4 regions of the Halomonas sp. 11-S5 genome follow, and region 2 is predicted to be linked to each of the others. Evidence: predicted binding sites of a transcription regulator. Region 2 holds the regulator's gene; each other region holds the start of a gene.
The links. The regulator FNR, encoded in region 2, switches genes on or off when oxygen is low (the NO sensors DNR and NnrR bind a similar motif). The targets are predictions, from matches to a motif close to TTGATNTANATCAA.
Positions count from the first base shown of each region.

Region 1: OP497_RS05090 (nitrate/nitrite transporter) is a predicted target of FNR. The motif match lies at 1,177-1,190, and genes of this name have one in related genera.
Region 3: petA (ubiquinol-cytochrome c reductase iron-sulfur subunit) is a predicted target of FNR. The motif match lies at 1,217-1,230, and genes of this name have one in related genera.
Region 4: hemN (oxygen-independent coproporphyrinogen III oxidase) is a predicted target of FNR. The motif match lies at 1,456-1,469, and genes of this name have one in related genera.

Region 1 is NZ_JARANW010000004.1:167,646-169,845, reverse strand. Features, by position in the region: gene OP497_RS05095 (antiporter) at 1-1,073, shown strand, start outside; gene OP497_RS05090 (nitrate/nitrite transporter) at 1,254-2,200, shown strand, end outside.
Region 2 is NZ_JARANW010000002.1:67,174-69,373, forward strand. Features, by position in the region: gene hemN (oxygen-independent coproporphyrinogen III oxidase) at 1-498, shown strand, start outside; gene fnr (fumarate/nitrate reduction transcriptional regulator Fnr) at 615-1,358, shown strand; gene ttcA (tRNA 2-thiocytidine(32) synthetase TtcA) at 1,527-2,200, opposite strand, start outside.
Region 3 is NZ_JARANW010000003.1:199,939-202,138, forward strand. Features, by position in the region: gene zapE (cell division protein ZapE) at 1-78, shown strand, start outside; gene rplM (50S ribosomal protein L13) at 332-760, shown strand; gene rpsI (30S ribosomal protein S9) at 774-1,163, shown strand; gene petA (ubiquinol-cytochrome c reductase iron-sulfur subunit) at 1,384-1,983, shown strand; gene OP497_RS04005 (cytochrome bc complex cytochrome b subunit) at 1,983-2,200, shown strand, end outside.
Region 4 is NZ_JARANW010000004.1:92,022-94,221, reverse strand. Features, by position in the region: gene hemN (oxygen-independent coproporphyrinogen III oxidase) at 1-1,350, opposite strand, end outside; gene OP497_RS04745 (Rrf2 family transcriptional regulator) at 1,786-2,200, shown strand, end outside.

The DNA of each region.
Region 1 (2,200 bases), on a different contig from region 2:
TGCAGATCCTGATCCCGCTGGTGATGACCGTGGGCATCTTCGGCGCCCTGGGCGGCGAGCCAATGGAGCTGCAGAAGGCCAGCGGCACCCTGATCGGGCGTATCGAGGCGGGCACCGATACCTGGATCCAGAACGCCGCTTTCATCTGGCTGATCTTCCTGATCCCACTGGCCTTTGCCGGCTGGTTCGGCATGAACAATATCCGCGCCATCACGCCCAACCCCGGCTCTCCCCTGCAGGCCTTCGGCAAGATCCTGGGCCTCTATGCGGTGGGCCTCCTGACCTCGATCCTCGGCGTGGTGGCGCTGGGCTGGCTCAACATGTGGCTCGCCCTGCCACTGACCATCGTGCTGACCCTGTTCCTGCTGCGCCTGATCCCGGGTGACATCAAGCCGAACATCCAGAAGCAGTTCGCGATCTTCTCCAACAAGCATACCTGGGCGATGACGGTGCTCTACATTGCCACCTTCGGCTCCTTCATCGGCTTCTCCGCGGCGCTGCCGCTCTCGATCAGCGTCATCTTCGGCAACATGATGGAGGTGGCCGCCGACGGCACCATCACTCGGGTGGCCAACCCGGAGGCCCCCAGCGCCCTCACCTGGGCCTGGATGGGTCCCTTCGTCGGCGCGCTGATCCGCCCGGTGGGCGGCTGGATCTCCGACAAGGTGGGCGGTGCCATCGTCACCCAGGCGATCTCCGTGGTGATGGTGCTGGCCTCCGCCGCCGTGGGCTACGTGATGATGCTGGCCTACAACGCCACCGACCCCAACCAGTACTTCTGGATGTTCCTGGTACTGTTCATCGCGCTGTTCGCCGCCAGCGGCATCGGCAACGGCTCCACCTTCCGCAGCATCGGCTTCATCTTCGACCTGCAGCAGAAGGGCCCGGTGCTCGGCTGGACCTCCGCCGTGGCCGCCTACGGCGCCTTCATCGCCCCGCGGGTGATGGGCGAGCAGATCAAGGCCGGCACCCCGGAGATGGCCATGTATGGCTTCGCGGTCTTCTACGCACTCTGCCTGGTCGTCAACTGGTGGTTCTATCTGCGCAAGAACGCCTACGTAAAGAACCCCTGATGGTCACTGCCGGGTCCGAGGGGCCCGGCAGTGACCTGCCACCGCAGGCGCTGCCTACCAAGGGGTAGCGGATAGACACATCGGGGGTACTGGCGGCAGACGCTTGATGCATATCAAGGGCAATCGACAGGCTACCGCCACACTGGACAGCACCATTCATGCTTGCCTGAGGGGAATACCATGAAACATCTCGAGGGGGTGACCCCACCCCAGCAATACCGGGCCCTGGGACTCAGCACCCTGGCCTTTACCACCTGCTTCGCGGTGTGGACGATCTTTTCCATTATCGGGATCCAGATCAAGCAGGACCTGGGGCTCAACGAGACCCAGTTCGGCATCCTGGTCGCCACGCCGATACTGACCGGCTCCATCAGCCGCATCTTCCTGGGCATCTGGACCGAGCAGTTCGGCGGCCGCCGCGTGTTCAGCCTGCTGATGCTGATCACCGCGGTCTGCGTCTTCATGCTCTCCTACGTCCAAACCTATGCCATGTTCCTGGTCGCGGCGCTCGGCGTGGGCCTGGCCGGGGGCTCCTTCATCGTCGGCATCGCCTACACCTCCTACTGGTTCGAGAAGGAGAAGCAGGGCACCGCACTGGGCATCTTCGGTGCCGGCAACGCCGGTGCGGCGGTGACCAACTTCGGCGCGCCCTTCTTGCTGCTGGCGCTGGGCTGGGAGCAGACCGCGGTGGTCTACGCCATCGTGCTGACCGTGGTCGCCGTGGGCTTCTGGGTCTTCTCCAAAGAGGATCCACTGACCCGCGCCCGGCGCGGCCAAGGCGGCAAGGGCTCCTCTGCCCGCGAACAGCTGGAGCCGCTCAGGCACCTGCAGGTGTGGCGCTTCGCCCTCTACTACTTCTTCGTGTTCGGCGCCTTCGTCGCCTTGGCCTCTTACCTGCCGCGCTACTACGTCGGCGCCTACGATGTCAGCATCGCCGTAGCCGGCAGCCTGGCGGCCCTCTACACCCTGCCGGCCAGCGTGTTTCGCGCCCTGGGCGGGTGGATGTCCGACCGCTATGGCGCCCGGTCGATCATGTATATGACCTTCATCGCCTCGCTGTTGTGCCTGTTCCTGCTGGCCTACCCCGAGACCAGCTACGTAGTGCAAGGCAAGGAGGGCGAGATCGC
Region 2 (2,200 bases):
GGCTACGTGCACATCGGCATGGAACTCTTCGCCCGCCCCGAGGATCCGCTGGCCACGGCCCAGGCCCGGGGCCTGATGTCGCGCAGCCTGAGTGGCTACAGCGCGCTTCCCGCCGGCGACCACCTGGGCCTGGGCGTGAGTGCGCTCAGCCGGCTGGGCGGCATCGCCGCCCGCAACCCCATGGCCCTGGGCGACTACGAGGCGCGACTCGATGCCGGTCGCCTGCCGGTGGAGCGGGGCCTGCGACTGACCGATGACGACCGCCTGCGAGCCCGCGCCATCGAGCGCCTGATGTGCGACATGCGCCTGGACCTGGCCGTGCTCGGGCAGGCGTTCGACCTGGATGCCGGAGCACACCTGAACGAGGCCCTGGCCCGGCTGGCGCCGGCCGAACGGGACGGCCTGGTGAGGCGGCGCGGTCAGTGTCTCGAGGTCACGCCGGCGGGGCGGCTGCTGGTCCACCGCCTGGCCGCGGCCTTCGATGCCCGTGCCGCCTGACCGGCACGGCGCATGGCATCTCGCGCTCACGCGGGGGAGTACCTCCTAAGGGAGGCTTTGCCGGTGGACGACAATCCTCCATACTGTGACGAGAGTCATCATTCATGGAGGAGAGCATGCCCGACACCGCGACCGGTAGGTGCCGTTCATTGCTGAACGAGACCCGCTGCCAGACGTGCAGCCTGAGCTCGCTCTGCCTGCCCCTGGCGCTCGAGGTTCAGGACATGGACCAGTTCGACGCCATCATCCGGCGTCGGGCGCCGCTCAAGAAGGGCGAGTCGCTGTTCCGCCAAGGCAGCTCCTTCACCAGCGTCTTCGCGGTGCGCTCCGGCAGCCTCAAGCAGGTGACCACCGAGGGCAGCGGCGAGGACCAACTCACCAACTTCTACCTGCCCAGCGAACTGGTGGGACTCGACGGCATCGCCGAGGAACGCTACCCCGGCACGGTCGTGGCCCTGGAGACCACCACGGTGTGCGAGATTCCCTTCGACCGTCTCGACGCCCTCTCCGAGTCGCTGCCCGAGCTTCGGGGCCAGCTCTACCGCAGCATGAGCAAGGAGATGCGCGACGATCGCCGCATGATGCGGCTGCTCTCACGCAAGACCGCCGACCAGCGCCTGGCCAGCTTCTTCACCAGCCTCTCCGACCGCTTCCGCCGTCGCGGCTACTCCCCCTACAGCTTCCGGCTCTCCATGTCCCGAGCCGACATCGGCAATTACCTGGGACTGGCCGTGGAGACCGTCAGCCGCATCCTGGGCCGTTTCCAGTCACAAGGACTGGTGGCCGTTTCCGGCCGCGAGGTCAACATCCTCGACCTGGCGGCGCTGATCGAAGTGGCCGAGGAGGAGGGCGCGCACTAAAGCTCGAAGCTCGAAGCTCGAAGCTCGAAGCTCGAAGCTCGAAGCTCGAAGCTCGAAGCTCGAAGCTCGAAGCTCGAAGCTCGAAGCTCGAAGGCAGCCTGAATCGAATCGCCCCCGTGACCTTGTCACGGGGGCGATTCGATTGTCTTGCCGCTTACGGCTTAAAGCTTACAGCTCCTGATGGATATCGATGCGGTCGGCCTGCCTCTGCGCCTGCTTCTCCTCGAGGCCGGCGAAGTCGAAGAGCTCGCGGTCGGCCAGCTGCGAGGGCGCTACGTTGGTGACCGCCTTGAACATGCTCTCGAGACGGCCGGGATGCGTCGTCTCCCACTCGGCCAGCATCTCCTTGACCACCTGGCGCTGCAGGTTGGGCTGAGAGCCGCAGAGGTTGCAGGGAATGATCGGGAAGTCCATCAGCCGAGCGAACTCGGCGATGTCCGCCTCGCGGCAGTAGGCGAGCGGGCGGATGACCATGTTGCGGCCATCGTCGGAGAGCAGCTTGGGCGGCATCGCCTTGAGGCTGCCGCCGAAGAACATATTGAGAAACAGCGTCTCGAGGATGTCCTCGCGGTGGTGGCCCAGCGCCACCTTGGTGGCACCGATCTCCTCCGCGAAGCCGTAGAGCGAGCCCCGCCGCAGCCGCGAGCAGAGCGCGCAGGTGGTCTTGCCCTCGGGGGTCTTCTCCTTGACCACCGAGTAGGTGTCACGCTCGAGGATATGGTACTCGACGCCGATGCCCTCCAGGTAGGCCGGCAGCACGTGTTCCGGAAAACCGGGCTGCTTCTGGTCGAGGTTCACCGCCACCAGCGAGAAGTTGACCGGGGCGTTGCGCTGCAGGTTGC
Region 3 (2,200 bases), on a different contig from region 2:
TTCGAGTTCCAGCGCACCCTCTCGCGGCTCCAGGAGATGCAGTCCCACGACTACCTGGCACTGCCGCACAAGCCTTGACCCGGCCTGGCTTCTCCGGGGGTCTTAAGCCGTAAGCTTGAAGCTGGAAGAAAAACCTTGAGCCAAATGCCATCGGTAGCATGCTGGCTTCGAGCTTGCGTGCGGCATTGCCTTGACGATGACGGCTCGTGTAGAATGCGCGCTCGATCGACTGTTGCCTCGCCCTTAGGGAGCAGGCAACCAAGAAAAATAGGGATGGTTCCATGCCGGACGCCCGGCGGCAGAACCCAATACATCAAATGGTGATTCATCCATGAAGACGTTCACTGCCAAACCGCAGTCCGTCCAGCGCGACTGGTTCGTCGTCGATGCTACGGACAAGACGCTCGGCCGTCTGGCCACCGAGATCGCTCGTCGCCTGCGCGGGAAGCACAAGCCGGAATACACCCCGCATGTTGATGGCGGCGACTACATCGTCGTGATCAATGCCGAGAAGGTCCAGGTCACCGGCAACAAGGCCCGCGCCAAGACCTACTACCGCCATACCGGCTACCCGGGTGGCCTGCGCTCCATGAATTTCGAGAAGATGATCGCCCACGCACCAGAGCGTGTCATCGAGTCGGCCGTCAAGGGCATGTTGCCGAAGGGTCCCCTGGGTCGTGCCATGTATACCAAGCTGAAGGTCTACGCCGGCACCGAGCATCCGCACGCTGCCCAGCAGCCGCAAGCACTGAACATCTGAGGGAATCTTCGCCATGACACAGCAGTATTACGGTACCGGGCGCCGCAAGACCTCTACCGCCCGCGTTTTCATGAAGCCGGGCACCGGCAAGATCACCGTCAACAGCCATGAGCTGGACCAGTATTTCGGCCGCGTCACTGGTCGCATGGTGGTTCGCCAGCCGCTCGAGCTGACCGAGACCCTCGGTCAGTTCGACGTCTACGTCACTGTCAAGGGTGGTGGTGGTTCGTCCCAGGCGGGCGCCATCCGTCACGGCATCACCCGTGCCCTGTTGGACTACAATGAGGACTTCCGCGGCCAGCTGCGCGAAGCGGGCTATGTCACCCGTGACGCCCGTCAGGTCGAGCGCAAGAAGATCGGCCTGCGCAAGGCGCGTCGTCGCCCGCAGTTCTCCAAGCGCTGATACGCCTCGTATCGCCGCACGAAAACGCCCAGGTCCAGCGACCTGGGCGTTTTTTGTTCTGGATCAAGAATTTGTCGTCAGGTTTCCCGCTTGCTAAGGGAACCTTTCCTTGTGCGGGGCGACACGATTTTTTACCATACACTGCATTTGGTATCCGTGGTCGCGGGGGATTCACTGCTCGTGATGGAACAACGGGTAAGCTGATGGGAGAAACCTGAAAATGGCAGATAACGGCGTAAACAAGGGTCGGCGCCGTTTCCTCGTAGGTGCCACCACCGTCGTGGGTGCGGTGGGTGCCGTCGGGGTTGCGGTCCCCTTTGTGGCTTCCTGGCAGCCGAGTGCCAGGGCAAAAGCGGCGGGTGCCCCCGTCCAGGCCGACGTGTCGAAGCTCGAACCCGGGCAGCGCATGACCGTCGAGTGGCGGGGCAAGCCGGTATGGATCCTCAATCGCTCTCCGGAGATGATCGAGCGTACCAAGTCTATCGAGGCCGACCGGCTGGTTGACCCACAGTCCGAAGTGCCCCAGCAGCCCGCCTACATCGAGGGTCTGCTGCGCTCCATCAAGCCGGAAATCGGCGTGATCGTCGGCATCTGCACTCACCTGGGCTGCTCACCGCTGTTCAAGCCCGAGCCGGATGCCGAAGGGGTCGGCGTGGATGACTGGCCGGGTGGCTTCTTCTGCCCCTGTCACGGTTCGCGCTTCGATCTGGCCGGTCGGGTGTTCCGCAACGTGCCGGCACCGGCCAACCTCGAAGTGCCGCCTTACCGTTTCGACAGCGATGTGCTGATCACTGTCGGCGAAGATGAGGAGACTGCCTGATGGCTAACCCTAACAAGGTCAAGGCGGAGCGCGGCTTGATGCGCTGGGTCGATGACCGCTTCCCGGCCACCCAGATGTGGCAGGACCACATGGCACAGTATTACGCGCCGAAGAACTTCAACTTCTGGTATTTCTTCGGTTCGCTGGCGCTACTGGCGCTAGTCAACCAGATCCTCACCGGTGTCTGGCTGACCATGAGCTACAATCCCACCGCCGA
Region 4 (2,200 bases), on a different contig from region 2:
CAGGTAGGCATCGAAGGCCATGGCGGCGTTGCGCATCATCAACCGCCCGGCCGGCAGTACCGCGATGCTCCCGTCATCGATCGCCAGCAAGCCGTCGTCCGCCATCTCTTCCAGCTCGGCGAGTGCGTCGGCAAAATAGTTGCGAAAGTCGATATCGTGATCCGCCTCGATCGCGGCGAAGTCGATGCGGCCATGGCACATCAGGGCGTTGATCACATCGCGTCGCAGCAGGTCATCGGCGTTCAGGCGGTAACCGCGCATCACCGGCAGCCGTCCCGCCTCGAGGCGCGCCTGATACTGAGCCGTCTCCTTGACGTTCTGGCTGTAGCTGTCGCCCACCTTGCCAATGGCGGTATTCCCCAGGCCGATCAGGTCGCAGTCGGCATGCGTCGAGTAGCCCTGGAAGTTGCGCTGCAGGGTGCCGTTCTCCTTCGCCAGCGAGAGCTCGTCCTCGGGCAAAGCGAAATGGTCCATGCCGATATAGGCATAGCCGGCCTCGGTGAGGCGACGGATGGTCAGCTCCAGCAGCTCGATCTTGCGCTCCGGCGGCGGCATGTCCTCGGGGCGAATCAGCCGCTGGGCCTTGAACAGCTCTGGCAGGTGGGCATAGCTGTAGGCGGCGATGCGGTCCGGGCGCAGTCTGATGATCTTGTCCAGGGTGGCATCGAAGCTCGCTACGGTCTGCAGCGGCAGACCGTAGATCAGGTCGACGCTCACCGACTGGAAGCCGGCCTCGCGGGCCGCGCTCACCAGTTCCACCACCTGGGCCTCGCTCTGGACGCGGTTGACCGCCTCCTGGACCCTGGCGTCGAAGTCCTGCACGCCGAAGCTCAGGCGGTTGAACCCCAGGGCATGGAGCTCGTGGATCTGCTCGGGGGTCACGGTGCGCGGGTCCACCTCCAGGGAGAATTCCCGCGCCTCGGGCGCGGCGAAGTGGAAGGCGGCATCCAGCGCCGTCATCAGCTCGCCGAGCTGGTCATTGCTCAAGTAGGTGGGGGTGCCACCGCCCAGATGCAGCTGGGTCATGCGCCGCGAATCATCGAACAGCGCCCCCTGGAGCTCGACCTCGCGCTTGAGCCAGGCGAGGTACTCCGCGGCTCGCTCGCGGTTGTGGGTGATGATCTTGTTGCAGGCGCAGTAGTAGCAGAGGCTCTCGCAGAACGGGATGTGCACATAGGCCGACAGCGGCTTGGGCGCCGCGGCCCGGTTGCTGCGAGAGGCGGCGGCACGATAGTCGTCCTCGGCGAAGGCCGCCTGGAACTGCGGCGCCGTGGGATAGGAGGTATAGCGCGGCCCCGGGCGGTCGTATTTCTCGACCAGGGAGCGGATGAACGGCAGGGTGTCTTGCATGATCGAATCGAGCCTCTGGAACCGTAAGGCGGCGGCCGGTGCCGCCACCGCATGGGCGAATTATGCCAGCCATGACCAGGCGCGTCGGTACCCTTCAAGGGGTAGCTGACCCAGATCAAGTCGAGGTAGCAGGCGCCCCACAGCGCCGGGAGGTCGGCCAGGGGCAGCGCCAGCCGGCGGGGCGGCGAGCGGAAAGAACAGCGACCAGGCGGAACGCCGGTCAGGCCGGCGGGTGCCGGCGGCTTGACCTGCATCACTGGCAACGAACCATAACATGCATATAAATTACATCTTAGGGATAGCCATGCCAATCGTACGCCAACGGTCGCCACGCGACCGAATGCCACAGTCACGAATCAAACCTGACAGGCATGATGTTAGAATTATTTGTTTTCTTACCACGCCTTGCGAGGCGTCCGACGCGCCGGGACACCCATGCACCTGACCCGATTCACCGACTATTCGCTGCGCGTGCTGATCTACCTGGCCGTCAAGGGCGAGCAGCGCTCGACCATCACCGAGATCGCCGAACGCTTCGAGATCTCCCGCAACCACCTGATGAAGGTGGTGCAGGACCTCAACCACCGCGGCTACATCATCTCCATTCGTGGCAAGAACGGCGGCCTGCTGCTCAAGCGCGCCCCGGAGACGATCCCGCTGGGCGAGCTGGTACGCGACACCGAGCGTGACCTGGCCCTGGTGGAGTGCTTCGGCGACGACAACGAGTGCATCATCACCCCCGCCTGTCGGCTCAAGCCGATCCTGGCCGAGGCACTTGCCGCCTTTCTTGCCGTGCTCGACCACTACACCCTGGCCGACCTGCTCGGCCCGCAGCGTGCCGGGCTGATCC